3 regions of the Limosilactobacillus avium genome follow, and region 2 is predicted to be linked to each of the others. Evidence: predicted binding sites of a transcription regulator. Region 2 holds the regulator's gene; each other region holds the start of a gene.
What was found. Region 2 encodes Rex, which represses fermentation and respiration genes when NADH is low (regulators of the CRP and FNR family bind a similar motif). Its sites were predicted from a motif close to TTGTGAANTANTTCACAA; they were not measured.
Positions count from the first base shown of each region.

Region 1: a site for Rex is predicted at 4,764-4,781, ahead of QOS01_RS03390 (class II fumarate hydratase). Genes of this name have one in related genera too.
Region 3: a site for Rex is predicted at 7,357-7,374, ahead of QOS01_RS07520 (1-propanol dehydrogenase PduQ). Genes of this name have one in related genera too.

Region 1 covers NZ_CANCWN010000006.1:27,694-38,575, reverse strand. The annotation lists gene QOS01_RS03405 (anion permease) at 1-875, opposite strand, end outside; gene QOS01_RS03400 (L-lactate dehydrogenase) at 916-1,851, opposite strand; gene QOS01_RS03395 (flavocytochrome c) at 1,918-3,312, opposite strand; gene QOS01_RS03390 (class II fumarate hydratase) at 3,338-4,726, opposite strand; gene QOS01_RS03385 (malolactic enzyme) at 5,079-6,707, opposite strand; gene QOS01_RS03380 (LysR substrate-binding domain-containing protein) at 6,838-7,719, shown strand; gene QOS01_RS03375 (peptidylprolyl isomerase) at 7,788-8,375, opposite strand; gene QOS01_RS03370 (zinc-dependent alcohol dehydrogenase family protein) at 8,404-9,450, opposite strand; gene QOS01_RS03365 (plasmid pRiA4b ORF-3 family protein) at 9,521-10,882, opposite strand, start outside.
Region 2 covers NZ_CANCWN010000002.1:21,557-32,438, forward strand. The annotation lists gene tsaB (tRNA (adenosine(37)-N6)-threonylcarbamoyltransferase complex dimerization subunit type 1 TsaB) at 1-52, shown strand, start outside; gene rimI (ribosomal protein S18-alanine N-acetyltransferase) at 36-602, shown strand; gene tsaD (tRNA (adenosine(37)-N6)-threonylcarbamoyltransferase complex transferase subunit TsaD) at 608-1,633, shown strand; gene proC (pyrroline-5-carboxylate reductase) at 1,750-2,535, opposite strand; gene QOS01_RS01035 (carbon-nitrogen family hydrolase) at 2,720-3,505, shown strand; gene QOS01_RS01040 (pyridoxal phosphate-dependent aminotransferase) at 3,518-4,693, shown strand; gene abc-f (ribosomal protection-like ABC-F family protein) at 4,826-6,766, opposite strand; gene QOS01_RS01050 (redox-sensing transcriptional repressor Rex) at 6,998-7,639, shown strand; gene groES (co-chaperone GroES) at 7,869-8,153, shown strand; gene groL (chaperonin GroEL) at 8,215-9,834, shown strand; gene QOS01_RS01065 (APC family permease) at 10,025-10,882, shown strand, end outside.
Region 3 covers NZ_CANCWN010000022.1:11,723-22,604, reverse strand. The annotation lists gene QOS01_RS07550 (ATP-dependent Clp protease ATP-binding subunit) at 1-1,772, shown strand, start outside; gene QOS01_RS07545 (D-2-hydroxyacid dehydrogenase) at 1,864-2,868, opposite strand; gene QOS01_RS07540 (flavodoxin) at 3,189-3,641, shown strand; gene QOS01_RS10820 (NADPH-dependent FMN reductase) at 3,827-3,931, shown strand; gene QOS01_RS07535 (D-2-hydroxyacid dehydrogenase) at 4,342-5,430, opposite strand; gene QOS01_RS07530 (helix-turn-helix domain-containing protein) at 5,594-6,625, opposite strand; gene QOS01_RS07525 (cob(I)yrinic acid a,c-diamide adenosyltransferase) at 6,693-7,259, opposite strand; gene QOS01_RS07520 (1-propanol dehydrogenase PduQ) at 7,555-8,688, shown strand; gene eutA (ethanolamine ammonia-lyase reactivating factor EutA) at 8,713-10,140, shown strand; gene QOS01_RS07510 (ethanolamine ammonia-lyase subunit EutB) at 10,162-10,882, shown strand, end outside.

The DNA of each region.
Region 1 (10,882 bases), on a different contig from region 2:
GCCGGAATGAAACTCGTCAGCATCCAAAGAATCAGGGTCAGGATGAAGATGGCAGCCATCAGCTTTTCAGAAAGCTTCATTGCTCCCATTTCCTTTAATTCCTTGTTTGCCCATTCCTTAGCGTTAGGGGTTTCCTTAACCTCAGGCGGGTACATCTTGTAGATGATGTACGGGGTCGCAATCAAACAGATAATACTTGGTACAACACCGGCAACGAACCAACCTAACCAGGTAATGTTAATGTGCAATGTCTTGGCTAAGGCCACGATAACCAGGTTAGGAGCCATGGCAGTCATGAAGGTTGCAGAAGTAACCAGGTTACTGTGGAATTCAGAGAATACCAGGAAGGAACCAATCTTCTTCCGGGTCCCTTTCTTAGGGTCAGACCCGTAAGTTTCTGCCAGTGACTTTACAATTGGGTAAACAACCCCACCGGCACGGGCGGTGTTACTTGGGATGGCTGGTGAAGTAACCAGGTCGATTCCCATGATTGAGTAGGCCAGACCCAAGCTCCGGTGACCGAAGCTCCGCACAAAGACGAGGGCAATCCGCCGACCAAGACCGGTCTTGATGAAGCCCCGTGAGAGCATGAAGGCCATTGCAATCAGCCAAGCAGATGAATTACTGAAGGCCGTTAATGCTTCCTTCATTGGTGCTAAGCCCACCAGGACCATGACCGTAAAACCAACTAAGGTTGTTCCGGCAATGGGCAGCGGTTGTGTGATACATCCAACAATTGTGGCAACGAAAATGGCAAACATATGCCAGGCAGCCATTGAAACGCCGGCAGGGCGAATTGGGCCGCAGAACCACAGAATTAATCCAATAACAAGTGGCCAGGCCCACGCCTTAGCCTTGAATTTAGCTAATCCCATTATTATTTCTCTCTTTCTTATTTACCTAAAATCTAATCAATTACAGCTCTACCCCGTCCAAGACTTCCTTCATCTTAGCAGCAGAGTTGATCATCTTTTTACTTTCTTCAGCAGAAAGGTCATGTTCCAGTACCTTGACAATCCCACTGGTGTTGATGACGGCTGGTACCCCTAAGTAGAGGTCCTTGACGCCATATTCACCATTAAGCGGTGCGGAAATTGGCAGGGGCACGTTACGGTTTTCCAAGATGGCCTTAACAATGTAAGCCAGGCACTTGGCAACCCCGTAGAAGGTTGCTCCCTTATGCGCAATGATTTCGCCACCACGCTTCTTAACGGCTTCTTCGAGGGCGGCGTAATCATCAGCGGTCAAGTCGGTAGCCGTCTTGAGCGGTTCACCATTAACGGTGGCTTCATCAAAGGCGGCAAACGAGGTATCACCGTGTTCACCCATAATGTGGGCATCAATTTCACTAACGGGGACATCCAACTTTTCGGCCAGCAACACGTTCAAGCGGGCACTATCGAGCGAAGTCCCGGTCCCAATAACCCGTTCCTTAGGGAAGCCTGACAGCTTTTGCGTCAAAGTGGTCAGGATATCAACCGGGTTGCTGGAAACCACGAAGATACCGTGGAAACCACTGTCAACGATTGGTTGGACGATGGTCTTCAAAATCTTGACGTTTTTGTTAACCAGGTCCAAACGGGTTTCCCCAGGCTTCCGGGGAACACCAGCGGTGATAACGGCAACGTCAGCGTCGCTAGCGTCACTGTATTCACCGGAGCGAATGGTGGTTGGTGATTCCAATGGGGTAATGTCTTGTAAGTCTAGGGCATCACCGTATGACTTGTCCTTGTTGAGATCAACGATTACCAGTTCATCGACTTCGGGGGTCGTTTGTAAAAGCGAGTATGCGAATGATGAACCAACCGCACCATCACCAACTAAGAGAACCTTGTGGCGACGTTTAATCATAAAGAATTCCTCCCATAATTGAGAATTAAATAATTGCTCGGGGCCAATCAAGCCCCAAATAAGGTCTTACTTCAGGCCACGTGCGTACAGGGTAACCTGTTGCCCCGCCTGACGACCGAAGACAATCGTTTCGGCGATTGAGTTACCGCCGACCCGGTTGTTACCGTGCAAGCCACCCGCAACTTCACCGGCAGCAAACAGGCCCTTGATAATGTCACCATTACCGTCAAGTACCTGGGTCTTTGGTGTAATGTGGATACCACCCATCGTGTAGTGGATAGCAGGTGCAATGTGGATTGCAAAGAAGCCCGGCTTGGTGATGCCCCGGTCCATCCCGGTTGTCCGGTGGAACTGTTCATCATCATGGTTTGTAACAGCCTGATTCCAGGTGTTAACCGTTGCCTTCAGCGTTGCTGGATCCATGTTTAAGTTCTGGGCAAGGTCTTCAATGGTGTCCCCATGAACGACTAAGCCAGTCTTGTCATAGAATTCAATCGCCTTGGCCCGGTCCCGGATTCCTTGGTCAAAAATCAAGTAGGCGCTGTGTTCTGGTAATGCCGTGATGGCGTTAGAAACAATCTTCCGGGTGTTCAATTCGTTAACGAACCGTTCTCCCTGGGCATTAACCAGGATGGCCCCTTCACCACGAACCGCTTCACCAATCAGGTAAACGTGTGGGTGGTCCTGTTGAACTGTCGGGTGGACCTGAACCAGGTTCATCTGCATCAGTTCTGCGCCAACATTTTCTGCCAGCTTCAGGCCATCACCGGTTGCGCCCGGTTGGTTAGTAGTCTTGTAGTCCTTCAGGTCAGGACGGAAGCGTTCGATGTATTCCTTAGAGGCACCGAAGCCACCAGTTGCCAGGATTACCGCCTTAGCATCGACCTTCTTGGTGAGGTCACCTGACTTAACTTCAACCCCGTTGATCCGGCCATCAGCAGCTTGGAGGAGCTTCGTAACCTTGGTGTTGTTGAATACCGGGATGTTTTCCTTTGCAACTACACCGAGGAGGCTCTTTACCAAGAAACCACCAATTGGGGCCATACTTGCGGGACGGTGGGTCCGCTTCTTCGACATCCCCCCGGTGACGGTGATGTCATCCAGTTTGATATCGTGGTCAGCTAACCAGTCAACGGCAGGGGCGGTGTGGTAAACAAAGTAACCGAGCATGTCCTTGTCGTTCAACCGACCACCATCCTTGTAGGTTTCGTGGTAGAAGTCGGCAACATTATCAATTACCCCGTGCTTCAGTTGGACGTTGGTTTCCGCCGCGTTCATTCCGGAAGAGGCCCGGTTAGTGTTACCACCAAGTTCTTCTTCCTTTTCTAATACGGCAACCTTCATCCCCAATTCGTTAGCCTGAATTGCGGCCGCTAATCCGGTCCCACCGGAACCGATGATGACAACATCATAGCTGTCGTTTAACTTGCTAACTGATAATGGTTGAAAATTTTCTGCCATTATTAAGATCTTCCTTTCTCAATGACTAGTCCTTACGGTCCGCGTTAGTCATCTTGAGCATGTCCATCCATTCGTCGTACTGTTCTTCAGTAACCTTGCCAGACTTCAATGCTGCTTCCTTCAGGGTACTGCCGGCCTTATCAGCGGCTTGGGCAATCTTGGCACTGTCGTGGTAACCAATGTGTGGTGACAGAGCAGTGACGGTCATCAGTGAGTTGTCAACCAGTTCAGCCATCCGCTTCTCGTTAACGGTCAGGCCCTTGACACAACGGTCAGTGAAGCCAGTAATCGTGCCGGCCAGCAGGTCAGCTGATTCAAGGAAGGCGTCAATCATGACTGGTTTGTAAACGTTCATTTCGAAGTTCCCTTGTGAGGAGGCCATGGTAACAACGGTATCGTTACCGAAGACCCGCAGTGCAGCCATCGTAACAGCTTCTGCTTGGGTTGGGTTAACCTTACCAGGCATAATCGAGGAACCCGGTTCGTTAGCCGGAATGTTTAATTCGTCGTAACCAGCCCGGGGACCAGAAGCCAAGAAACGAATGTCTTGGGCAATCTTGAACATATCAGCGGCCAGGGTCTTCAAAGCACCGTGAACAACGTCTAAGCCAGAGTGGTTTGCCAGGCCATAGAACTTGTTGCTCTTGGCAGTCAGGTTCAGACCGTAAACGGCAGAAAGCTTTTCGGCAATCTTTTCTGGCATACCTTCAGCAGCGTTCAGACCAGTACCAACGGCGGTCCCACCAATAGCCAGTTCGTTTAAGGTTGGTTCCAAGGTCTTGATGTAGTCTAAGTCGTGTTCCAGAGCAGCAACGTAGCCGGAAACTTCTTGACCAAACGTCAACGGAACAGCATCTTGCAGGTGGGTCCGGCCGACCTTAACAGTCTTCCAGTACTTGTCCTGCTTAACCTTTAATTCGTCAATCAAGTGTTGAACAGCCGGCTTCAGCTTTTCAAGGGCTTCCAGGGCAACCACGTTCATGGCTGTCGGGAAAGTATCATTAGAACTTTGCCCCTTGTTGACGTCGTCATTAGGCAAAATTTCAATGTCCGGGTTAAGTTGGTGGGCCTTGTGGGCAACAACTTCATTGGTGTTCATGTTGGTTTGCGTACCAGAACCGGTTTGGTAAACCTTCAATGGGAAGTCCTTCCGCAAATCTTCATCACTTAATGCGAGCAATTCATCAATTGCCTTAACAATCAAGTTACCCTTCTCATCAGAGATGGCCTTGGTTTCCATGTTTGCTTGAGCAGCAGCCTTCTTAATGTTCAGTAGTGCACGGATAATTGCTAATGGCATGTACTGACCAGTAGGGAAATTGTTACGACTCCGTTCAGTTTGTGGTCCCCATAATGCGTCTGCAGGGATTTTTACTGGACCGAGAGTGTCTTCTTCTGTTCGGTAATCTGACATAATAAATACCTCCAATGTATTATCATGCAATAACAACTTGTGAAATGTTACACATCATTACGCCATTATCGTAACGCATTATAAATATGATAGTCAAATCTTTAAGATTCTATAAATTTCACTTATGGCTCGGGCGAAGGTTGGCGGAATGATAGCCTTTTCAGCCGGTGCAAGAATTTATTTCACAAGCGCTTTTAAAATAAAAAATCGCTTGCAATTTTGAAAATAAATCACAAGCGATTATCATTTCCCGGTTAATATCACAAACCAATTATACATTTTTGATGTATAAAGTCTGATAAGTCGTTATCCGCTAATAAACTTCTCTCAGCAACCAAATTAATTTATTTTTCTAGTATTTGGCTTCCCAGGTCATTTCCTCAACGGCTTTTTTGGCATCGGTAATATCTTCACCAGCCAGGCCCTGGTCAATTGCCGACTGGGCAACCGTGATGGCGACCTTTTTTGAAAATTCTGTCAGCTTATTAACTGGCGGCAGAACCGCGGCACCCGGCTGGTCAGGGTCAACAATGCCACTCAGGGCGTGGGCTGCTGCCGCAATCATGTCGTTGTTCAATACCTTAGCCTGGGCAGCAAGGGCCCCAAAGCCAACACCAGGATAGATCAACGCGTTATTGGCCTGACCAATATCATAGGAAACGCCGTTGTAGTCGATTGTCCCGGCTGGGATCCCGGTTGCTACCAGTGCCCGACCATCTGTCCACTTCAACAGGTCTGCGGCCTTGGCCTCAGCCAGCTTAGTTGGGTTGGAGAGCGGGAAGATCACTGGCCGTTTTGTGTGGCTGGCCATTTCTTTAACAACTTCTTCGTTAAATGCCCCCGGCTGGGTCGAGGTCCCGATCATTACCGTTGGGTGGACGGACTTAACCACAGCGAGCAGGTTGGTTAACTCATCCGGATTATCAAATTCAGACCGCTGACGAGTAAACGGCTTCTGCTTTGGCGTCAGCCCTTCCGTATCGTCGAAGAGTAGTCCCTGCTTGTCAACCAGGTAGAAACGTTTCTTGGCTTCTTCTGGGGAGAGGCCTTGCCGGACTAACTCTTCAAAGAGCATCTTAGCAATCCCCATTCCGGCTGTTCCGGCACCAAAGGTCAGAAAGGTCTGGTCGGTGATCTTTTCCTTGGAAATGTTCATCGCACCGAGGACCCCGGCCAGGGAGATAATCCCGGTTCCCTGAATATCATCGTTGAAGGTCAGAATCTTATCCTGGTACTTATCAAGAATCCTAGCGGCGCTTCCCCGACCGAAGTCTTCGAAGTGGAGTAGGCTCTTGGGGAAGAGACTCTCAACTTCAGTAACGAAACGGTCAATGAAGGCAAAGTACTGGTCACCCCGGACCCGCTTCTCCCGGTTACCTAAGTAGTTAGGGTCATTAAGTAACTTCTCGTTGTCGGTCCCGACATCAATGGAAACTGGCAGGACCTGAGCCGGGTTGATTCCAGCAGCTGCGGTATAAACCATCAGCTTACCAACTGAAATATCAACACCGTTAACCCCCCAGTCACCAATACCAAGGATTCCTTCCGCGTCGGTAACCACAATCAGGCGGATATACCGGCCGTCAGCAGCATCCGCTAATTCCTCCTTAATGTCTTCGGGGTGGTTGATGTCCAGGTAGGCAGCGTCCTGGGGCCGGAGGTAGCGTTCGTCATACTGTTCGATTGATTCGGCAATTACCGGGTCGTAAACCACCGGCATGAATTCCGTGATGTGCTCCTTCATCAGGTAGAAGAAGAGGGTCCGGTTGGTGTTAAAGATCTCCATTAAGAGGTGGCGCTTTTCGATCCCACTATCCTTTGATTCGTACAGGGCGTAGGTTTCTGCCGCCTGCTCTTCAATCGTCCGGACGTGGTTAGGGAGCAAGCCCAATAGGCCGAGTTCCTTTCGTTCCGCCATCGTAAAGGCCGTTCCCTTGTTCTTAAATGGATCGTTTAAAATTTGCATTCCCTTGCGCATCACTTAGTCACTTTCCTTTGCTTTATGATTGTCCCCATCATAGTCGGCCCGTAAAATTATAGTCAAATTTATGCTATGCTATAAATATAATTAATATACCCGGCTATTTTTACTGATACAGAGGGAACAAATTATGAAGATCAAAGATTTAGAATATTATCAAAAATTAATTCAGGAGAAAAACTTTTCAAAAGTGGCGGCCGATTTTAAAGTCAGCCAGCCAACAATCACGATGTCGATCAAGCGCCTGGAAAGTGACTTTGCGACAACCTTCTTTATCCGGGACCATGCCCACAAGGAACTCCACGTTACCCCGGCGGGCCAGCAGTTTGCCAACCATGTCAACGTCATCCTGAACGAGCTCACCATTGCCCGCCAGGAAATTGACCGGACCAAGTCCACCCGGATTCGCTTTGGTTTGCCGCCAATCATTGGTAACTATTACTTCCCACCGCTGACGCCCATGCTGATGCGAGCCAACCTGATGCCCCTCCTCGACACCTTCGAGCACGGTTCACGGGAGCTGTTAAAGATGCTTGAACATGGCCAACTCGACATTGCCCTCCTCGGTTCACTCGAGTCACTTGACCAGCCCCGCCTCAAAACGGAGGAGTTTGCCCACTACCCCTTCAAGGTGATTATCAGTAAGGACCATCCCCTAGCAAACAAGGCAGCGGTAACCTTCCGCGAGCTTAAAGACGAACAGTTCATTATCCCTGGTAGTGAATTCTTCCATGAGCAGGCCTTCAAGCAGATGTGCCACGGCGCCCACTTCCGTCCCCACGTCCTGTTCCGGACCCCCGACATCCACGTCATTAAGGCAATGGTGGCGGAAAACCTCGGTATTTCCTTTTTGACCAGCCTGGCAATTTCACCGGCCGACCAGGTGACCACCTTAGACATTACCGATAATGACCAGCCCCACTTTCGCTTATCGCTGGCCCGGCGGGAAACCGCGCTCTTATCAAGTAACGAAGAGAAGCTCTGGCAACTGCTGGTAAAGCAGGGTAAGTAAATATTCAAGAAGCCGCTGACGTTCAAGACTGAGCGCCAGCGGCTTTTTTATTCTACTTACATTTTATATTACTTTTCAATCGTAACCTTTTCCATTACCACGTCGTCTTTTGGTTTGTCCATCTGGTCGCGGGCAACCTTGCTGATTTTTTGAACAACATCCATCCCGGCGATTACCTGGCCAAAGACAGTGTGACGGTGGTCAAGCCACGGCGTCCCCCCGTTTTTCTTGTAATAGTCAATCACCTCTTGGGGATAACCGACCGTCTTCATTTCGTCCAGCATGTTGGCTGGGACCCGGGTGGCCGAAACGATAAAGAACTGACTGCCATTGGTGTTAGGACCAGCGTTGGCCATCGACAAGGCCCCGTTAAAGTTAAAGAGTGCTGTTGAGAATTCATCCTCGAACGCCTGGCCGTAAATGCTTTCGCCACCACGGCCAGTCCCAGTCGGGTCCCCACCCTGGATCATGAAGTCAGGAATAACCCGGTGGAAGATGACCCCGTCGTAGTAGCCCTTTTCGGCCAGCTTAGTAAAGTTTTCAACCGTCTTAGGAGCTTGCTTTGGGAAGAGTTGGATTTTGATTTCCCCCTGGTTAGTCTTGATGGTTGCCTTAGGACCAGTTTCTTGGTCCAAGTTTAACTGTGGATAGTTCATAGCATTTCCTCATTTCTTTTTACTTCAGTTAGTCCTTACTGATCCGCAGGACACACGCACCCTTAATATTACCACCTTTGACGTGGCGCAGGGCCATGTCCGCCTTTTCAAACGGGTATTCGGTTACGGCCGGTTCAATCTTGAGCCGGTCCGCGAGAGTCAAGAACTCTTCGCCATCACGACGGGTGTTACTCTCAACGCTGGTCAGGACCTTTTCGTGGAAAATGTCATCCTGGTAGTTCATGGTTGGAATATCCGACATGTGAATTCCGGCCAAGGCCAGGGTCCCCCCTGGGGTCAGGCTCTTCAGAGCGGGGAGGACCATGTCACCAACCGGGGCAAACATAATGGACGAGTCCAGCGGTACTGGCGATGGGTCATAGGCGCCCTGGGCAGAAGCACATCCCAGCTGGAGGGCAAACTTCTGGGCATCTTTCCCCCGGGTGAAGACGTGCACCTCAATCCCCTGGGCTAAGGCAATTTGGGCGGTGATGTGGGCAGACCCACCAAAGCCGTACAGGCCGAGGCGACCACCGGCGGGGATATTTGCCCGCTCAAATGCCCGGTAACCGATAATGCCGGCACACAGGAGAGGGGCCGCCGTCAAATCGTCAAAGCGTTCGGGAATCCGGTAGGCAAATCCTTCAGGGACGGTAACGTATTCAGCATAGCCACCATCGTGGTCCCAGCCCGTGTAAATCGAGTGGGGACAGAGGTTTTCGTGACCGGATCGACAGAACTTACATACCCCACAGGCGTGACGGAACCACGGAATCCCAATCCGTTCGCCCAGTTCAAAGCGCCGTGTCTCGGGACCCTGGGCAACCACTTTACCGACAATTTCGTGGCCCGGGGTGACGTGTTCACGGTGGACTGGCAGGTCCCCCTCCGTTACGTGGAGGTCGGTGTGACAGACCCCACAGGTCAAAACCTTAACAAGCACTTCGCCCCGTTGCGGGTGGGGAACCGGTTTTTCGACCAGCTTAATGGGCGCCTTTTCCCCGTCAATTGGTCCCGGGGTGGTAACTGCCCAGGCACGCATTGTTTCTGGAATGTTTTCACTTTCTCCTGACATCTTAAGTCCTCACTTTCCTGATTTTTATTCTTATTGTAACGCTAAGCCGGAATTTGTGAATAACATCACCTTATTCATAACGGTGCTGGAGGCGGGCAATCTGCTCGCCCCACTGACTCTGCTTTACCTTAAGGTCAATCTCGTGGTTGATTGTCGGGTCATCTTCAGCCGCCTGCATTAGGCCGCTTGTTCCACCAATATCTTCAATAATGCCACTGCCGTACCCATCCAGCAGGTAGGCGTGACGGTTATTCTGCAGGCGACGGAGGGTGGTTTCCTTTTCAACTGTGATGGTAAACGTCCACGAGTCACCAAAATCATATTCCAGGACAAATTCATCCCCGGGGTTAAATTCGCCTAGCCAGTGGGTCGTCAAAGCCTCTCCCGACTGCTTGCCCCGGTTGAACGGTAGTTGGTAAACTTTTTCCCCAATGTGAAGTTCAAAGAGGTGGTCGCCGGTGGCCCCAAAGCTGGCAAGCACTTGGAAGCAGAGTTTATCAAGCCGGGTGTCCCCACCGACCTCAAATTCCCGCCACATGGTTGGGCGGTAACCTTTCAGGACCGCCCGGACCCTTAGCCGCTTTTTGGCCATGGACCGGGAACGCCCTAGGCTCTGCCGCTGCCGGGTCAGTTCCTCTTGCATGTTATGCAAAAGCTGCTGGAGGCGGAACAGGTACTGGGGCGAGTGGCGATCCTCCAGGCCCTGACCGGCCGCCTGGATAAAGTTATCGAAGTCCTCATCGGCAAAGAAGTGCTGGTCGTGCATAAAGTGCCCAAAGTCACTGAGGGCCGCCACAATTGCCTTAGCTTCCGCATCGGAGATGTTTTCCTCCGTGATCTCCTCATAGTGGAGGAGGTAGTAGTACGGCAAAGTCAGGTCATCCAGCGGTGAAAGGCCGCGGGCTTCACAATAAGAGCAGTATTCCGTCGCAATGTCCTTGTCGCGGTCAATAACCTGGTCATTTCTTTGCCGCTTTGCCAGGTACTTCTGGTAGTCCGTCAAAAAGAGCTGACTCACGGCAACAGCGCTGGTAATGTCGACCAGTGATTCATCGTGATAAAGGTAGCGACGGTTCTGTTCATTAAAGGCTGGGTGGGCCGGCAGGTGGAATTCATCAAGGGAATACTTCTCAAGCATGTCCATGACGGGGACCGTGTCCTCTAGCTGCGGGTCCATTACCTGGAGCTTATCTGCCAGTTGGAGGGCAATCTCCGTATTGTTAGGTTGTTCATCCCAGTCAATCAGGGCCCCCGTTCCCGTAAGCATCTCCTCACACTTTTTTAGCTGGCGCTCAATAGCCGGTGTCATCAAATATGTAAATTGGACCGTGGCTAACTGGTCATCACGGATCAAGCGAATTTTGGCATGGGGCAGGCTGGCGGCCTCCATCAGGCGCAAAAATTCGCGCTTGAAGCCGGCGATAAAAGACCG
Region 2 (10,882 bases):
GCAGAAGCTACACCCGGGAGAAACAAGAAAGAATTATGTTCGAGAAGTTTAAAAGCTGGTATCACTGTAAGGTGAACGCCCGCCGGCAACCAATATTAAAGTTTGACCGGCAGGTCGTTATGATCAGGAAACACCAGTACGTGGTTCGCCAAGTCAACGACCGCGATATCAGCTCCCTAGTCCAGATTGAGGAGCAGATTTACGGGAAGGCCCCGTGGAGCTATGCCGCTTTTCAACTTGAAATTCAGCGCCCCCACGACCGCCTGTACCTGGCAGTGGTCAATGATGGGCAGATCATCGCTTTCATGGGGATGGCGGTTGATTGGTACCACCTGGACCTCCACATTACCAATATCGGGGTGACCCCGGGTTACCAGCAGCATGGTATCGGCACCTACTTGATGCGAACAGCGATTGCTTATGCCCGTTACCTGCAGCTCCGGTCGCTGAGTCTGGAGGTCCGGGTTCACAACCTGGTTGCCCGTAAGCTCTATGAACAGCTGGGCTTTCGCGAACACCGGATTAAGCACCGCTATTACGTTGATAACCATGAAGACGCGGTTGATATGCAAGCGGATTTATTGAGCAGAGGAGGAAAATAAATAGTATGGCAGAGCGGAATTTAATTCTCGCCTTTGAAACAAGTTGTGACGAAACGAGTGTTTCCGTGATTGAAAACGGGACAAAAATTTTAAGCAACATTGTCGCAACCCAAATTGATAGCCACCAGCGTTTCGGCGGGGTGGTGCCAGAGGTGGCCAGCCGGCACCATATTGAATGGATTACCCGGTGTATTGACCAGTCTTTGGCAGAAGCCGGGGTTAGTTACGAAGACCTCGATGCGGTTGCTGTTACCTATGGTCCCGGTTTGGTGGGCTCACTGCTGGTCGGTGTGACGGCAGCCAAGGTCGTGGCCTGGGCCCATCATTTACCGCTGGTTCCAGTTAACCACATGGCGGGACACCTTTATGCTGCCCGCTTTGTGGGTGAATTCAAATACCCCCAGATGGCCCTGCTGGTTTCTGGTGGGCACACGGAACTGGTCTACATGCCCCGGGAACACGAATACGAAATCATTGGTGAAACCCGTGATGATGCGGCCGGCGAAGCCTATGATAAGATTGGTCGGGTGCTAGGTGTCAACTACCCGGCTGGTAAGACCATCGACGAATGGGCCGGACAGGGACAGGATACTTTCCACTTTCCCCGGGCAATGGAAAAGGAAGCTAACTATGACTTTAGCTTCAGTGGGCTGAAGAGTGCCTTTATCAACACCGTCCACAATGCGGACCAGCGTGGTGAAAAGCTTGACAAGAACGACTTGGCGGCCAGCTTCCAACAGAGCGTGATTGATGTTCTGGCGGAAAAGACAATGCGGGCACTGGACCGTTACCCCGTTAAGCAGTTGATCTTGGCTGGTGGGGTGGCCGCTAATCACGGCCTGCGGACCCGCCTGGACCATGACATGAAGAAGTTCCACCCGGATGTTTCAATGCTCCAGGCACCACTAAAGCTGTGCGGTGATAACGCGGCAATGATTGGCGCCGCTGGTTATATCAACTACCTGCATGGCGACCGAGCCGGTTGGGACCTCAATGCGGTGCCGGGCCTGATGTTTGACCGGATGAAGTAAAATCAATTTGATAAAAAAGGAGTCTAAGCAAAGGCGCACGTGACGCTGCTTAGACTCCTTTTAATTTTGGTAGAACTCCATTATTCATCGTTTAGAGTTGATGGACGCCAAAATATTTATCCGTTAGCCTTATTAACCGCATCGATTACGGCGTAGCGAAAACCAGCCTTCTCAAGGGCCTCAACGCCCCGGATGGTGGTGCCGCCAGGGGAGGTTACTTGGTCACGTAGTAAGGCCGGCGCTTGCTTGCTATCGGCGGCGAGTTTTCCACTCCCCTTTACCATGCTGGCAACGAGCTGGTAAGCGGTTTGCCGACTCAGACCATACTTAACGGCTGCATCGCTCATTGCGTCCATGAAGACGTCGACAAAGGCCGGACCACAGCCACCAACCACCCCGACGATGTCCAACTGGTCTTCGGGAACAACGATTAGGTCACCAAGCTGGCCGAGTGCTTTTTGAATCCGTTTCTTAACGTCTGCAGAAAGGTCTTGACCGTAAGCCAAGCCAATTGCGCCGGCGTTAACGGCAACTGGGGTGTTTGGAATGATTGCTGCTAAGGACCGGTTGGGTAGGACCTTGGCTAGGTCGGCGAGTTTAACACCCGCCGCGGAAGAAATGACGATTGTCGTTGGCTTAAGGCCGGTCAATTCGGCAGCAACCTTGGTTGTGACCGGGGCCGGAGTGGTCAGAATAACAATGTCTGGCTGGGCAGCCACCAGCTGGTCATACTGGTTGAAGAGTTTGAAGCCCAGTTCCTTTGCCAGACTACTTACCCGGGGATTTTCCGGATTCATTGCAACAATGGTGTCCTGGTGTTGGTTGACCAGTCCACGGATGATTGCTGAGCCCATGTTACCAACACCAATAATAGCGATTTTCATTTCCCACGCCTCCTTGATTAGTTACTTCCTATTGTAACTTAAAATGGCGGGGACGGGAATCATTAGTAATTGGTTGACAATTGATTAGAAAATAATTAGAATGCACTTAATGATTACAGGAAGGAGCTAAGTGATAAAGGAGAAGCGGCGGGTAATTGACCGGCCGCTTTTCACACTGATAGCAATAAAATGAGGTGACAAAATGAAAGTCAAAGTTGCATTGGCCCAGTTTAATATTTCCTTTGCGGCACCCCAAAAGAACCGTGAACGGGTTGCGGAGTTAACCGCAGCCGCGGCAAAGGAAGCGGCGGACGTGGTGGTGTTCCCCGAAATGTGGAACACTGGTTACGCACTCGACCAACTGAATGAACTTGCTGACGACCAGGGCCAGGAAACTGAGCAATTATTCTATAAACTCGCCCGGCAATACCAGGTCGGGATTGTTGGTGGCTCCGTTGCGGTTAAGGAGGGTGACCACTTCTTCAACCGCACCCTGGTAGTCGACCCCGTTGGCCAGGTCGTGGGGCGCTATGACAAGGTCCACCTCTTCCGCCTAATGAATGAGCACAAGTACCTGACCGCTGGTGACCAGGAAAACTATTTCCGCTTGGCCGGGGTGCCCAGCGCCAGTTTTATTTGCTATGACCTTCGCTTTCCTGAATGGGTCCGGACAGTCGCGCGGCATGGTGCTGACATCTTGTATTTCCCTGCGGAATGGCCCGCCCAGCGAATTGAGCAGTGGAAAATAATGCTCCAGTCGCGGGCCGTTGAAAACCAGGCCTTCGTTGTGGCCGTTAACCGGGTCGGGGACGATCCCGACAACCACTTTAACGGTCACTCCCTGGTAATTGACCCCTTGGGAAAAATTATTGTCGATGCTGGTGAAAAAGATGGTTTGACCATGGCGGAAATTGACCTGGACCAGCTTCAGAAGGTGCGGGGACCGATTCCGGTCTTTGTTGACCGCCGCCCGGAGCTATACAAGTAGGAGGGATAACTTATGGAATTTGCACAATCACACCTGTTAGATACATTACCAAAACAGTTTTTCGCTAACCTGGTTGCCAAGGTCAATCAAAAAATTAGTGAGGGCGTTGACGTGATTAACCTGGGGCAGGGGAACCCGGATAAACCCACGCCTGATTACATCGTCAAGAGTACCCAAAAGTGGGTTGCCGATCCCAAGACCCATAAGTACTCACCATTCCAAGGCTTGCCGGCCTTTAAGAAAGCGGCTGCTGACTTTTATGCCGAAAAGTACGGCGCCCACTTTGATCCGGAAAGTGAGGTTGCCATCTTCGGGGGTTCAAAGATTGGTCTGGTAGAACTACCATGGGCACTGATGAATCCGGGGGACACTTACTTGTTGCCGGATCCTGGTTATCCGGATTACTTCTCCGGTGCAGCGCTGGGGGACGTGAAGTTTACTACCGTTCCCCTTTTGGAAGAAAACAACTACCTTCCTGACCTTAAAGCCATCCCAGAAGCGGTCGCTCGGAAGGCCAAGTTCTTCTACCTAAACTACCCAAACAATCCGACGGGGGCAGTCGCAACTCGTGAGTTTTACGAAGAGCTGATTGCCTGGGCCAAGAAGTACCATGTGGGTATCATCAGCGACTTTGCCTACGGGGCAATTGGCTTTGACGGCAAGGCGCCGCTCAGCTTCATGCAGGTGCCGGGGGCTAAGGACGTGGGGATTGAATTCTATACATTCTCAAAGACCTTTAACATGGCTGGCTGGCGGGTGGCCTTCGCGGTCGGCAATGCCGATATTATTGGGGCCCTCAACCTGATTCAGGACCACCTCTTCGTCAGCCTCTTCCCGGCCTTGCAGTACGCGGCTATTGATGCCTTAAAGGATCCGGCACGAGACGAAGCGGTTGCCCAGATTGTCCACCGTTATGAAGAGCGGCGGAACGCCTTCGTGAACGCGGCCAAGAAGATTGGCTGGCAGGCATTTGTGCCGCGGGGGACTTTCTACGCGTGGATGCCGGTTCCTAAGGGCTACACCAGTGAGCAATTCGCGGACCTCCTGCTGGAGAAGGCGGGAGTAGCCGTCGCTCCAGGAAATGGCTTTGGAAAGCACGGTGAGGGCTATGTCCGGATCGGTCTGCTGATGGCACCCGAACGGCTGGAAGAAGCGGTTGCCCGGATTGGTAAGTTGAATTTATTTTAAAAAAGGTAAATAGGAAGTGAAAAAGCAGTGGGCACACGTCGCTGCTTTTTCAGGATTGCTGTGTAATATTAAAAAGGGAACGCTAGCGCTCGAATTTTCCGAACAACACTAGAGTTCCCTTTTGTAATAGCCTTATTTATTTTGCTGATCAAACTCTTCCAGTTTCTCGGCGGCTTCCGTCCAGTCCAGTTCAACCTCGTCTGACTTTTCCTTCAGCTGGTCGAGCTGCTTCTGGAGGTCGGTAAGCTTTCCTATGTCGGTGGCAATTTCCGGTTGAGCCATCTTTTCCTCAATCGCCTGTTGCTGCTCTTCAAGCTGGCCCATCTGGTCCTCCAGACTATCAACGGCCCGTTGCAATTTCCGCCGGGCCCGCTGCTGTTCCTTGCTTTGCTTGTAGGATTGCTTACCCTTGGAGACATTGGCCTTCTTTTCGCTACCAGGAGTTGTCGTTGTTGGCGTCGGCGCCGCAGCTCCCTGGGCAAGGTAGTCGTCATAGTTACCGACATAGTGGGTAACGCCGTCCTTTTGCATATCAAGAATATCGGTAGCTACTTGGTTGATGAAGTACCGGTCGTGGGAAACGAAGAGGACTGTACCAGTGAATTCGTTGATGGCACTTTCGAGCACCTCCCGACTGTCAATATCCAGGTGGTTGGTCGGTTCATCAAGAATTAAGAAATTGATTGGCTTAAAGGAAAGTTTGGTCAATTCCAGCCGGGCCTTTTCACCCCCGGAGAGGTCGTGGACAACTTTGTAGACATCGTCCCCCACAAAGAGGAAGCTGCCCAGTAGGGACCGGATATCCTTTTCGGGAACCTCTGGATGATCGTCCCACACCTCATTGAGAACCGTCTTATCGGCGTGCAGTTGCTGCTGTTCCTGGTCGTAGTAACCGATGTCAAGGTTAGCACCCAATTTAATGGTCCCGCTGATGGCGGGAATGCGGTGCAGGATGGTCTTCAAGAGGGTTGACTTCCCAATCCCGTTGGGGCCAATGATCCCAATCCGCTGGGGCTTCCGCACCGCGAAGGAAAGGGGACCGGCCAGGACTTGGTTTTCATAGCCGACTTTCAGGTGGTCAACATCTAGCACTTCGTTACCACTGGCCTTGTCGCTGTGAAAGTGGAAGTGGATGGACTTATCATCAGTGCTTGGCCGCTCAAGCCGGTCCATCTTCTCAAGTTGCTTTCGGCGGGCCTGGGCCTGCTTGGTGGTGGAAGCACGGACGATGTTGCGGTTGACAAAGTCTTCCAGCTTGGCAATTTTCTTCTGCTGCTGGTCGTAGTGCTTCCATTCTGCCTTCAATCGTTCCTGCTTGTGGTGGGCAAACTGGGTATAGTTACCGGTGTAATGAACCAGTGTCCGGTTATCCAGGTCGTAGACGTCCTTAACTACGTGGTCCAAGAAATAACGGTCGTGAGAGACGACCAGTAGGGCCCCTTGGTAACTCTTCAGGTAGTCTTCCAACCAGGCCAAGACGTTCATGTCCAGGTGGTTGGTCGGTTCGTCAAGGATCAGCAGGTCAGGGGCCTGAAGGAGGATCTTGGCCAGTGCTAACTTGGTCTTCTGACCACCGGAGAGGGCATTGACGGGCGTATCGTAATACTGCTCGCCGAAACCAAAGCCCGTCAGGATTCCCCGCATCCGGGACTCATATTCAAAGCCGCCCTCCTTCTTGTAGTTAGTTTGCAGGCGGTCATAGGTAGTCATGACTTGTTGGTATTGGGAACTGGTGGTATCAAGGTTTGCCAGTTGTTCCTCCAACTGACGAATCTCCTTTTCCTGCTCGTGGAGGGGGGCAAAGACGGTATCCAGTTCTGCCCAAATTGAGTTTTGACTATCAAGTCCCTGGTCCTGGGCCAAGTAGCCGATGCTTAAGTTTTTGACTTTACTGATGGTCCCCTCGTCGGGAGTGGTAACTCCGGCAATCATTTTTAAGAGGGTCGTTTTTCCTGCACCATTGCGACCCACTAAGGCAGTCCGCCCGTGGTCCTGGACTTGCAGGTTAATATTATGAAATAATACGTCTGCGCCGAAACGACGCATAACATCATTTGCTTGCAAAAGAATCATTTTGAAACCTCGCTAAATCATATGATAACAGTGTTTATTTTAGCAGATTTCATTTCAATTTAGTTAAAAAGGTAAAATTGTTTTGTATAACGCTTCACAAAATTGATGAAAATTGCTAGAATAATTAGGAAATGAATTTCACAAGTGCACCCAACCAGTCAAAAATCCTAAGAATCCGGCGATTGGCCGGGAGAATAATAATGGTTGGAGTAAAGAAACAGGGGGACAAAGATGGCTACCAAAAAAATACCACGCGCAACAGCACGGCGCTTACCAATTTACTATCGTTATTTGACGATACTACTAAACGCAAAGAAGGAACGGGTTTCTTCGACTGAATTATCAGAGGCCGTTCAAGTTGATTCTGCAACCATTCGGCGGGACTTCTCTTACTTTGGGGAACTCGGAAAGCGGGGCTACGGTTATGACGTTGCCAGCCTTTTGAAGTTCTTTAAGGGAATCTTGCACCAGGACTCCCTGGTCAGTGTTGCCCTGGTTGGGGTCGGCAGCTTAGGAAGTGCCTTACTGAACTTCAACTTCCACCAAGACACTAACCTGCGGATCAGTGCGGCTTTCGACAACAAGCCGGAACTGGCAAATAAGATCAAGAGTGGAATCCCGGTATACCCGGCTAGCGACATTAAAAAGCAGCTCCAGGAACAGCAGATTGATATTGTTATTCTGACCGTACCAGGGGACAAGGCCCAGGACGTTACCGACCAGCTGGTTGATGCTGGGGTAAAGGGAATCCTGAACTTCTCACCTGTTCGCCTGTCCGTGCCGAAGGGTGTCCAAGTTCAAAACATTGATCTGACAAACGAACTCCAAACCTTAATCTACTTTATTAAGAACTACTCTAATGACAACGACTAGGAAGCCGACGGACCCTTGTTTGTCCTTCCTAACTTAGAAGAGCGCTAGTAGCCAGTATTTGCTGGGTGCCAGGGCTCTTTTTATTTTGGGGACAAAGTTAAAAGTCAAAATTAGTCAAACTTTATTATTGCTTTTTGAAAGAAAGATGGTATAGTAGAAATTGTGGTTAGCACTTAACAAGTTAGAGTGCTAAAAGCAAATACTAAATTAACAAGATGGAGGGATTAACGTGTTAAAACCATTAGGAGATCGCGTTGTTCTTAAAGCTGAAACTGAAGAAGAAAAGACAGTTGGCGGAATTGTCCTTGCTTCCAACGTAAAGGAAAAGCCAACTACTGGTAAGGTTATTGCTGTTGGCGAAGGTCGGACCCTCGACAATGGACAAAAGCTTGCTCCAGCTGTTAAGGAAGGCGACCGGGTATTGTTTGACAAGTATGCCGGCAATGAAGTTGAATACGACGGTGAAAAGTACCTGGTTGTTCACGAAAAGGACTTAGTCGCAGTTCTCGACTAGTTGTTGAATCATAATATAATCGCTTAAATAAAATCTATTCTATTTTTTGAGGTGACAATTAATGGCAAAAGATATTAAATTTGCTGAAGACGCACGGAGCGCAATGCTTGCCGGTGTTGATAAGTTAGCTGACACTGTTAAGACCACCATGGGTCCAAAGGGTCGGAACGTTGTTTTAGGTCAAAAGTACGGTAACCCAAACATTACTAACGATGGTGTTACGATTGCCAAGGACATCGAATTAGAAGACCCATTTGAAAACATGGGTGCTAAGTTGGTTGCCGAAGTTGCTTCCAAGACTAATGACATTGCTGGTGATGGGACCACCACTGCTACTGTTTTGACCCAAGCAATCGTTAACGCCGGAATGAAGAACGTTACTTCTGGTGCTAACCCAGTTGGCATTCGTCGGGGAATTGAAAAGGCTACGGCAGTTGCTGTTGAAGCATTGAAGAAGATGTCACACGACGTTAAGACCAAGAGTGATATCGAACAAATTGCTTCCATTTCAGCTGCTAACCCTGAAGTTGGTAAGCTGATTGCCGATGCTATGGAAAAGGTTGGTCACGATGGTGTTATCACTATTGAAGACTCCCGTGGTGTTGACACGAGTGTTAACGTTGTTGAAGGGATGAGCTTCGATCGTGGTTACATGTCTCAATACATGGTAACCGACAACGACAAGATGGAAGCCGACTTGGACAACCCATACATCCTGATCACTGAAAAGAAGATCAGCAACATTCAAGACATCTTGCCATTACTGCAAAGTGTTGTTCAACAAGGTCGGGCACTGTTGATTATTGCCGATGACATTACCGGTGAAGCTCTGCCAACCCTTGTTCTGAACAAGATTCGTGGAACCTTCAACGTATGTGCTGTTAAGGCTCCTGGCTTTGGTGACCGGCGGAAGGCTCAATTACAAGATATCGCCGTATTGACCGGTGGTACTGTCATTTCCGATGACCTGGGCATGAACCTGAAGGATGTTACGATTGATCAATTAGGTCAAGCTAACAAAGTTACGGTTACTAAGGACGCCACTACTATTGTTGATGGTGCCGGCGCTAAGGAAGCCATTGCTGAACGGGTTGACCAAATCAAGCAAGCCATTGCCAAGACTACTTCTGACTTTGACAAGGACAAGCTTCAAGAACGTTTGGCAAAGCTTTCCGGTGGTGTTGCCGTTGTTAAGGTTGGTGCCGCAACTGAAACTGAATTGAAGGAAAAGAAGTACCGTGTTGAAGACGCCCTGAACGCTACCCGGGCTGCCGTTGAAGAAGGATTCGTTCCTGGTGGTGGTACGGCCTTAGTAAACGTCATTCCTGCTCTGGAAAAGATCGACGCAACTGGTGACGAATTAACTGGTGTTAAGATCGTAACTTCTGCTTTGGAAGCACCTGTTCGTCAAATCGCTGAAAATGCCGGGGTTGAAGGTTCTGTTATTGTAAACGAACTGAAGGACCAAGACGACGGTATTGGTTACAACGCTGCTGATGGCAAGTTCGAAGATATGGTTAAGGCCGGAATCGTTGACCCAACAATGGTTACTCGTTCTGCCTTGCAAAACGCCGCTTCTGTATCCGCACTCCTGCTGACCACGGAAGCCGTCGTTGCTGACAAGCCAGAAGCAAACGACAAGCCACAAGCACCTGCACAACCAGGTCCAGCTATGATGTAAGTACAAACTTAACTATCAAAAAAGGGGACTGTTTTGCCGGTCCCCTTTTTTATTTCCCGGGAAATTTTTCGAAAAAAAGAAAAATAATCGTCGCAATGATAATTGCAAAGTAGGATAATTAGTTGTAACATTGTTCAGTCATAAGGATTAATAATATTGAAGTAAAAATATATGTGTAGGGAGGATAGCTATGTGGCGTTATCTTAAACGTGTATTAATTGGGAAACCGTTAAAGACCCTTGATGAGGGTCAGACGCACCTTACGAAGTTTAAGGCTTTGGCAATGCTTTCGTCAGATGCTATTTCGTCAGTTGCATATGGTCCTGAACAGATTACAACGGTCTTGGTCACGCTATCGGCGGCGGCACTGTGGTACTCAATCCCCATTGCAGCAATCGTGCTGGTCTTACTGTTGGCCATTACTTTGTCATACCAACAAATTATCCATGCATACCCAAGTGGTGGTGGAGCCTACGTGGTTGCCACTGAAAACTGGGGAAGCAACGGGGGGGTGTTTGCCGGGGGATCACTACTGGTTGACTACATGTTGACCGTTGCGGTTTCAACGACTTCTGGGGTTGAGGCGATTACCTCGGCCGTCCCCGCCTTATACCGGTTCTCAATTCCCATCGCAATTATCATTGTCTTGCTAATCATGTTTATGAACCTGCGGGGGATGAGTGAAAGTGCTAATTTCCTGACGGTGCCCGTCTACTTCTTCGTAATCATGATCCTCATCATGATTGCAGTCGGTATTTATAACATCATGACTGGCCATATCCATTACCAGGCACCGGCAGACTATGGAACTCCGGTTGCCGGAATGTCATACGTCCTGTTTATTCGGGCGTTCTCGGCTGGTTCATCCTCACTGACCGGGGTGGAAGCGGTAAGTAATGCCGTGCCAAACTTTAATAAGCCGAAGGAGAAGAACGCGGCAACGACCCTGGCAATTATGAGTGCCATCCTGGCCACCTTCTTCACTGCTATTATCTTCTTCAGCTTCTTCATTGGGATCGTCCCAAATGGTCGGACAACCGTCCTTTCG
Region 3 (10,882 bases), on a different contig from region 2:
GTAACGTTCCTGCCGCTATTAAGGACAAGGAAATCATCAGTATTGATATTTCCGGCCTGGAAGCGGGGACTCAGTACCGGGGCAGCTTCGAAGAGAACATGCAGAAGCTGATCGACGAAGTTAAGAAGGCCGGCAACGTAATCCTCTTCTTCGATGAAATCCACCAAATCATCGGTGCTGGTTCAACGGGCTCCGACAGTGGGTCCAAGGGGATGGCCGACATCATCAAGCCAGCATTGTCGCGGGGTGAAATCACCGTGATCGGTGCAACGACCCAGGATGAATACCGGAACACAATCATGAAGGACGCTGCTTTGGCACGGCGGTTCAACCCAGTAACGGTTAACGCCCCAAGCAAGGCCGACACGGTTGCCATCCTGAAGGGTATTCGGGACCTGTACGAACGTCACCACAACGTTAAGTTGCCAGACGACGTTCTCCAAGCAGCAGTGGACTACTCCGTCCAGTACATGCCGCAACGTTCCCTTCCTGACAAGGCCATTGACCTGATCGATATGACTGCTGCTCACCTGGCTGCAAAACACCCAGCCCACGATGCAAAGCAGATTGAAAAGGAAATCAAGGCCCAAGAAAAGAAGCAAAAGGACGCCGCTGCTAAGGAAGACTACAAGGCTGCCCAGGCTGCTAAGGACAAGATTAGTGACCTGAAGAAGCAATTGGGTCAAAACTCCGAAGACGAGAAGGTTACGGCAACTCCAGAAGACGTTGCTAATGCCGTTGAACAAATGACTGGTATCCCGGTATCCAAGATTGGGGCCAGCGATGTTGAACGTCTGAAGGACATGGACAAGCGGCTTGAAGGCAAGGTTATCGGCCAAGACGAAGCCGTGGGAGCAGTTGCTCGGGCCATCCGGCGGAACCGGGCCGGCTTCGATGAAGGGGACCAACCAATTGGCAGCTTCCTCTTCGTTGGACCAACTGGTGTCGGAAAGACTGAATTGGCTAAGCAATTGGCCCTCGACATGTTCGGTTCCAAGAACGACATCATCCGTTTGGACATGTCTGAATACTCTGACAGGACAGCCGTTTCTAAGCTGATTGGGACAACTGCCGGTTACGTGGGCTACGATGACAACTCCAACACCTTGACGGAAAAGGTTCGTCGGCACCCGTACTCCATCATCCTGCTTGATGAAATTGAAAAGGCTAACCCACAAGTGATTACCCTCCTTCTTCAAGTATTGGACGATGGTCGGCTGACTGATGGCCAAGGGAACACCATCGACTTCAAGAACACAATCATCATTGCAACTTCTAACGCCGGCTACTCCAACGACGCACCGGTAAAGCTGGGCAATGACGAGGACGAAGAAGACTTGATCAAGAAGTTGACTAACTACTTCCGTCCTGAATTCTTGAACCGGTTCAACGCCATTGTTGAATTCCACAGCCTGACTAAGGACAACCTCCAAAAGATCGTTGACCTGATGCTGGCTGACGTTAACAAGACTTTGGCTAAGAAGGACATGGACGTTAAGGTTACCCCAACTGCTAAGAAGTACCTGATTGACGAAGGTTACGACAAGGCAATGGGTGCTCGTCCACTGCGCCGGGTTATCGAACGGGAAATCCGTGATAAGGTAACGGATTACTACCTTGACCACCTTGACGTCAAGCACCTGGTTGCCGAAATGCAAGATGGTAAGTTAGTCATCGTTGACGCTAAGGACGCTGTAAAAGGCGACAGCGACCAATACACGCCAAAGGTTGATGAAGACAAGAAGGAAGAAGATAAAAAAGAAGATAAGTAACGCCTAAGTATTGAGCGTACAAAAAGGGAGACTGGAAAGATTCGGTCTCCCTTTTTTAATTTTAAATGCAATTTTCTTTCTGCTAGTGCGACTAGCCGACCTTAACGGGGGTGTCAGCCTTCTCGCCCTTAACCAGCTCGAGGTTGTTGTCAAAGGCCTTGATTACCATGTTACGAACCGCATGGGTGGTGTAGAAGGCGGTGTGTGGCGTTACCAGGACGTTTGGCCGGTGGATGAGGTCGTTCAGGCGGGCGTCAGGGAAGTCCTTACCCTCCCAATCGGCGTTGAAGATGCCGACTTCGTTTTCGTAGGTGTCCATAACGAAGCCGAAGATCTTGCCACTGTCGAGGGCCTTGATGACGGCATCGGTATCAACGAGGGCACCCCGCGAGCAGTTGACCAGGGTGACGCCGTCTCTCATCTTGGCGATGGAGTCGGCGTTGATCATGTGGTAGTTTTCCTTCGTTGCGGGAACATGGAGGGAAATGACGGTTGCCTGCCGGTAGAGGTCGTCTAGGTTGTCAACGTAGTAGCCCTTAGCCTTCAGCTCAGGGTTTTCGAATGGGTCGTAGGCGATGACCTTGGCCCCGTAGCCTTCCATGATCTGCATGTAGACCCGGCCGATGTGCCCGGTACCGACTACCCCAATGACCTGGTCGCGGACTTCGTGACCGATGGTTGGGGCCCATCGTAGGTCACCCTTGGCAATCTTTTCGTCCATTACCTTGGTCTGGCGGAGGATCCGGGCCGTCTGAATGGCGGCGTGCTCAGCAATGGCGTTTGGCGAGTAGACGGGCACGTTGGTGATTTCAAAGCTGAGTTCCTTGGCCTTGGCCATGTCGATGTTGTCGACCCCGACGTTCCGCAAGGACATCTTGGTGATTCCTTCATCGGCAAGGGCCTGCAGGGTATCCGGGGTGTAGTCAAGTTGCTGGTAAACAACGACCCCGTCAGCGCCCTTGGCGAGTGCGGCAGTCTCCGGGGTCAGTAGCTTATCGGTGTAGTCCACGTCAATATCCGGGTGTTCGTTTGCCCATTCTTTGACGTACGGTTCTTCATCCTTCCGAATACTGAAGGCAAAAATTTTCTGTGCCATAGATCTTACCTCGTTTCTAAATGAGCGACATTAACAACTACTATAAATCCATTGTATATCATTTTACACTATTCAGTAAAGCGCTTTCATCACCGCTATATAGATATTCTTAACGGTTTAACTATTAAATTATTAATATGGAATATACCGAAGAGGTTAGGAGGAGGGGCTGTAAAACCAGGGAAGGATTGAAAAATGGTAATAATTTAAGGGCTAATCAAAGTGGTTATTTTATCAATAAATTAATTTGGCATTATAAAATAGCTCAAATTTTGTAGTAGAATAAAAGCGGTTACAGAAAATTGTGAGAGGTGGAACTAATGTTAACAGCTAATATTGTTTATGCAACTATGACAGGAAATAACGAAGAAATTGCAGATATCGTTTGCGATAGTTTACGCAAGCAAGGTGTTCAGGTAAAGGAAATGGAAATTTCCCAGACAGATGTTAACGATTTTAAAGATGCCGATATTCTGGTTGTCTGTGCATATACCTATGATGAAGGAGCGTTGCCAGAAGAAGGGGTAGATTTCTACGAGGATCTTCAGGAAACCGATTTGAGTGGGAAAATCTATGGTGTTGCTGGCTCTGGTGATAAATTTTACGGTGAATACTATAATACTACTGTTGATCATTTTGATGATGCCTTTAAACAAGCCGGTGCTACCAGTGGGGCAGAAAAAGTAAAAATTGATTTGGAACCATATGAAGAAGATATTGAGAAACTTGATCAATTTGCTCATGATTTAGTAAAAACTGTCCAACAAAAATAAAAGGGACGTGATAATGCTAATATCGGTCCATTAGTAGGGAGTTTGAGTAAATATTCGTATAGTCAGAAATTGGCTAACTACTTAATAGGGCAATCTCAAAAGCAGATTTCTTCTAAATAAACTATGACATCTTGCCGCTATACAATCTAGATCTTGAAAAGAAACAGTAAGTCTTTCGGGAAGTTGTGAATAAGATAGATACGTTGTTCTTTGTCACTCAGGAATATAACTTTTCAATTTCTGGTGATTTGAAGAATGCAATTGATGTTCTATCTGTTCCATCGTCGTAACCTTATGTTTACTACTAACTCATCCTTAGTGATTACGATTACGAACTCATCAGGAGTTCGGGGCGGTACCAACGCGAACACTCGTACTCAGCAGTTACTCCACTATACCGGTATGAATGTAATGAATATGTTCGTTACGGTGGGCAATGTCCAGCAGATCTTTGATCATTATGATCATACAACGAAAGCATTAGGTAATTTTGTAAATATAGTGAATGAAAAGTAGTCATGGATAGTAAAAGGGGAAATTCCTCTACATGTTTGAAAATGCTGCAGCACAGTACACAAAGAGGGCTCTAGCGTTCGGTTTTTTCCGAACACTAGAGCCCTCTTTATACTTGCGGGGGTTTGAAAACGAACTAGCTTACTAATTCTATCTTATTCCCCTTTTGTTTTTATCTTAAGAATTATTAACCAACCTTAACCGGTGTGTCAGCTGGTTTACCATTAATTAACTCACAGTTGTTATCAAAGGCCTTAATAACCATGTTGCGGACGGCATGGGTAGTGTAGAAGGCAGTGTGTGGAGTTACTAAGACGTTGGAACGGTGGATCAAGTCTTCAAGCCGGTCGTCAGGGAATTGCTTGCCCCGCCAATCAGCGTTAAAGATGCCAACTTCGTCTTCATAAGTATCCATAACAAATCCAAAGATCTTACCACTGTCAAGGCCAGCAATAACGGCATCCGTATCGACTAAGGCCCCACGTGAGCAGTTAACAAGTACCACGTTGTCCTTCATCTTGGCAATGGTGTCCTGGTTAATCATGTGGAAGTTTTCCTTAGTAGCTGGAACGTGGAGTGAGATAACGTCTGCTTGAGCATAGAGGTCATTAAGACTGTCAACGTAGTAGCCTTGCTTCTTCAATTCAGGATTTTCGAATGGGTCATAGGCAATGACCTTAGCACCGAAGCCTTCCATAATTTGCATGTAGACCCGGCCGATGTGCCCAGTTCCGATAACACCAACGGTTTGATCACGAACTTCCCGACCAATTGTTGGGGCCCAACGAAGGTCACCATTAGCAACCTTTTCGTCCATTACCTTAGTTTGCCGAAGAATCCGGGCAGTTTGAATTGCCGCATGTTCGGCAATGGCGTTTGGTGAGTAAACAGGAACGTTGGTAATTTCAAAACCAAGTTCCTTAGCCTTGGCCATGTCAATGTTATCAACACCGACATTTCGAAGAGACATCTTGGTAATACCTTCGTTAGCTAAGGCTTGGAGAGTATCAGCAGTGTAGTCTAATTGTTGGTAAACAACAACCCCGTCAGCCCCCTTCGCCTTCTTAGCCGTTTCAGGTGTTAGCAGTTCACTGGTGTATTCAACCTGAACGTCAGGGTGTTGACTAGCCCATTCCTTAACGTAGGGTTCCTCATCCTTTCGAATACTGAACGCAAAGATCTTTTTATTGCTATTAGTTGAACCAAACTGTGATTCAGAAAGTACTTGTCCGACGATTTCTTTTACTAAATCTGGGTTAATATTCATTTCAGTCATTTGTTTTACCTCTATTCTTTGTGAAAGATTTATATAATTTATGAATTTAAATAAAAAGTCATGGGAATTATGCAAATTTATTTTGTAAAATACGACTCATCAAATAGTAATAAATCGATTTTTTGTTAAATGGTGTGCAAATTATTCGCAGTAATGGTGTCAATTAATTGTTACTTACGTATAACCATTGAATAACGGACTTATTTTTAACACTTAATTGGTTAGAAGAAACGGAAGGACGGAAACAATCAACTGTGTATATCCAGCCATTTTCTTGATTTAAGTTTTCTTCAAGCCCATTAATTGAAGAAATGTAGTCTTCAGATTCGATTTTCCTGGTTTTAATAGGAAGATGCTGTTGATGAAAATATTCTTTTGAAATAGTAAAAATACTTTCATTGTTCATCCAACTAGCGGTTCGTGGAATTGTATATACTTGCTTGATATTCTTATTTTTAATCCTATAGCTAGATGGGGTTAGGCCAGTCCACTTTTTAAAAGTCTTAGTAAAATAGCTTGCTTGAGTAAAACCCAAATCATTCGACAAATCAATAATTGGAATTTGTGTCATGATTAGTTTTTCTTGAGCGACGTTCATTTTTGAAATATTGACGTAGTCGATAAAGTTGATATTCAAGACATTTTTAAACAGTCGACTTAAGTAAGCTGGCGATATATATACTGCCTTTGAAACGTTGTCTAGACTTAGTGATTTTGATAAGTTTTGGTTAATATATGATAGGGCATTTTCAATGTTAATAATTGATTTAGTAGGCAGCTGTATAAATTTCTGGGGGGGGGTAGACCCCTCTCCTTTTGAAAATTTAGTGTTTCTTAGTATGAATAAAAAGTCCCTTAGTTCTTGATCAGCAAGTGGATATAAAACACTTACATGTTGCCCCTCGCTAGTGACTGCACTGGAACTTGCTCGTAAAAAGGACTTAATTAAATCAACCTGTTCCTTAGCAAAAAGGTTCTTAGCTTTTACAATAAAATGGCCCTTTAGATGATCATTGATTGTAAAAGGAAAGATTAGTAATTTGTTCAATTGTTCTGAATTATGAGAAAGATTTTGCTGGAAATAAGTAAAATTTGAGTCGTCACCTATGAATGTGTGGTTAACCTTTATAAATGAAATATCAAATGTTACCAAAGTTGATATGTTACTAATCAGTTTGAAAATTTTATCATCCATAACAGCTTCCTACTTACTAATATGAATTTGCTTAGTTAAATATTGATTACTCCAAAACAGTCGATTTTTAGTGGAATACCTCATTTCCGTTTTCATAGAAGTTTTCCTTAATCCCAAGACGGTAATTAACCACCCTTGCAATTGCATAGAAATAATCAGAAAGTCGATTTATAAATACTTCTATGTCGTTCGGAACGTCGCTATTCCAAGAAAGAGTAACCAGACAACGTTCAGCTCGGCGAGTAACAGTCCTACATACTTGTAGAATTGCACTTGTTTCAGAACCACCAGGCAATAAGAATCGTTTTATTGCCGGCGGCTCGTTTTGATAACGATCGATTTCTTTTTCAATCCATTTAATGTTGTCCTTGTTAAATCTAAGATTATTGCTGTTAGTTTCTGGGTTGGCAATATCAGTTCCTAAATCAAATATGCAGCTTTGAATATGAATTAAGCTTTTTACCAAGTCACTGAATTTATCATTGTTGCTTAGCCGTGCAATAGCGACACCAACATATGAATTTAACTCATCGGTAGTACCGTATGCCTTTACTCTGTCAGAATCTTTGCTTACGTAGGCACCACCAATTAACTTGGTCATACCCTTATCACCAATACCAGTATAGAGTTTCATAAAAGATCTACCTCCATAAAAAAAGACGCAATTAGTCCAGCAAAAAAACTAATAACGTCAAAGCATTTAAATTTTAACATAAGCTCGAAAAAAAAGATTGTAATATCTTGAACAAATGTAAATTGTTTACTCAACAAATTGTGAAAAATAATACTTTTTTCAAAAAATTGAAAGCGTTAGCATAATAGGCGTACAAGGCAAAAATGACTAATACGTCTTTGTTATTACATTATTAAGGTGGTGTGGTGATGGCTAGAATCCGGAAAAGTAACGATTGTTGAGGAGGTATGAGATTTTGAAGAAGATTCAATTTAAGCCTCAAATCTGGACAGGGTCCAATGCACTTGATGGCTTAAAAAGCATAAAGGGACACAAGGTCTTTTTGGTAACTGATCCTTTCATGGTTAAGTCTGGTGCAATTAAGCAGATTGAGGATAAGGTTAATGTAAATAATGATGTGAAAGTATTCTCTGATATTCAGCCTGATCCACCAATTGATCAAATCGTTAAGGGAATCGAACAAATTAATGATTTTGGTGCCGACTTATTAATTGCAGTCGGTGGTGGTTCTGCTATCGATGCTACAAAGGGAATGAAGTTTTTCTGGCAAAAGACCCACGATGGGAAAGAAATTAAACTAATTGCAATCCCAACGACTAGTGGAACTGGTTCAGAAGTAACGAACTTTGCGGTTATTACTGATGCTGATAAAGGAGTTAAATATCCTCTAGTTACAGATGATGTTTTACCATCAATCGCATTGCTGGATGCTAACTTAGTTAAGACCGCACCACAGTCTATTACTGTTGATACGGGGATGGATGTATTAACGCACTGCTTAGAAAGCTATGTATCAAAGGGTGCTAATGCATTTTCAGATGCTTTTGCTGAAAAGGCATTTCAAATTGTATTCAATAATATCAGACGGGTTAGTGCGAATGGCGATGACATGGACGCACGTCAAAAGATGCATGATGCTTCATGTATTGCTGGTTTAGCATTTAACCTTGCCGGTCTTGGTATTAATCATAGTATTGCCCATGCAGCAGGTGCAAAATTCCATATTCCACATGGAAGATTGAACACTATTATTATGCCTGAAGTAATTTCATACAACGCTGAACTCAATAAAGGAATTATGGCAAAACCTAACCGGGCTGCTAAGAAGTATGCTAACTTAGCACGTCTTGTCGGAATTACTGCTGTAAATCCTAATATTGCAGTAAGAAATCTGATTAAGGCCATTATTAAATTACGGAAAGACTTAAAGATGCCTGCATCCTTTAGTGAGTATGGCATTAGCAAGGATACATTTGATAGCGAAAAGGAGGGTATTGCTAAGGCAGCCGTTCAAGATGCTGATACAGTATCCAACCCAATTGAGGCTAAAGCTGAAGATATGCTTAACATTATGAACAAGAGCTTTTAGCTGTAGAGTAAGAAGGTAACGCCTATGGATGATACACATATTTTAAGTGTAGGGATCGATCTAGGAACTTCTACTACACAGCTAGTGCTTGCGCGACTAACTGTTAAGAACTTTGCGTCCGCTTTCTCAGTTCCGCGAATTAATATTTCCAAAAAGGAAATAATTTATCGCAGCAAAATAATTTTTACTCCTCTGGTATCTCAAGATGAAATAGATGCTGAAAAAATTAAACAATTTGTTGCTGCGGAATATAAGAAGGCCGGCATTAATAAAAATGAAATTCAAATGGGTGCCGTTATCATAACTGGTGAAACGGCACGAAAGAAGAATTCAAGTGCCGTTACCCAAGCTTTAAGTGACTATGCTGGTGACTTTGTAGTTGCAACAGCTGGTCCTGATTTGGAAAGTGTTATTGCCGGTAAAGGTGCTGGTACTAATAGACTGGCAAAAAAATATTTGAAAAATGTCGTTAATATCGATGTTGGTGGAGGAACTAGTAATTTAGGCCTCTTTGATGATGACGATGTTATCGATACGGCATGTTTTGATGTCGGGGGAAGAATTGTAAAGCTTGATCCAAATAGGAAAGTAACTTATATCTCAAAAAAGGCACAAAAAATTATTGATGACAAAGGACTTAACATAAAAGTTGGGCAAGTAACAAGCGAGAAAGACCTAGCACCGTTAGTTAATGAACTATGTTTGATCATTAATAATACTATAGGTCTTGGCTCCAAGAGTAAGTACTTTGATTTGTTTATAACAAATCATGCGTTAAAGAATACTGACCAAATAGACGGTGTCACGTTCTCTGGTGGGGTTGCAGACTGTATCTATAAGAAACACGATAATCCATTTGAATATGATGATATTGGTGTCCTTTTAGGTGGAGCATTGAAGAACTCTCCGATTTTCAAAGAGAAGAAGATTTATCCATCAGCAGAAACAATTCGGGCAACCGTTGTCGGAGCTGGTTCGCATACAACTGACGTTACTGGTAGCACTATTGAATATTCCAAAAGCCTTTTACCAATTAGAAACCTACCAATTCTTAAAGTTTCAAAACACGAAGAGAATGCCGGGAAGGATTCATTGAGGGACAGCATTGAGCGGCGTATAAAGTGGTACAAAACCAATAATGAGTTGAACAATGTTGCCCTAGCAGTAAATGGTTTAAGAAATCCTAAGTATGCAGACATTATTGACTATGCTGATGCAATAATTGCTGGTGCAAAAGAACTAATGGATGAGAGCAAACCACTTATTGTAATTGTCACTGAGGACATGGCAAAAGCCTTGGGACACAATATTTACTCGAAATTGCCTAAGGGTTATCCATTTATTTGTATTGATAGTGTGAAAGTCGAAAATGGCGACTATATTGACTTAGGTGAACCAGTGGCAGGTGGCGAAGTACTACCTGTTATTGTGAAGACTTTGGTATTTGGTTAGTTATTAAGAGGAGGCAATGAAATGATTTTAAGCGTTAAGCTGTTTGATAAACAGTATGATTTCAAATCAGTAAAAGAAGTTTTAGCGAAGGCTAACGAACCTAAGTCTGGGGATGTGTTAGCTGGTGTAGCTGCTAAAGACGCTAAGGAACGTGTTGCAGCGCGTGAAGTATTAAGTCACTTAACATTGAATGATATTTATAATAATCCAGTTGTTCCATACGATGAGGATGAAGTTACTAGGATTATTATTGATAGCGTAAATAAGCGTATCTTCAATGAAATTAAGAACTGGACCGTTTCTGATTTACGTGAATGGATTCTTAGCGATAAGACAACTAACGAAGATATTAAGCGTGTTCGTCGCGGGTTGACTTCTGAAATGGCCGCTGCTGTTGCAAAGATTATGACCAATATGGACTTAGTTGTTGGTGCACGGAAGATCATTGTTGAAAAGACTGCTAATACAACAATCGGTCGTCCAGGAACATTCTCATCTCGGCTACAACCAAACCACCCTACCGATGATATTGATGGGATCATGGCAACAACCATGGAAGGCTTGAGTATGGGAATTGGGGATGCCGTTATTGGTCTAAACCCTAATGATGATTCTGTTGAGAGTGTTATTAAGATCTTGAACAAGTTTGAAGAATTCCGCTCAAAGTGGGATATTCCAACTCAATGTGCAGTCTTAGCTCACGTTACAACTCAAATGGAAGCTGTACGTCGTGGTGCACCCG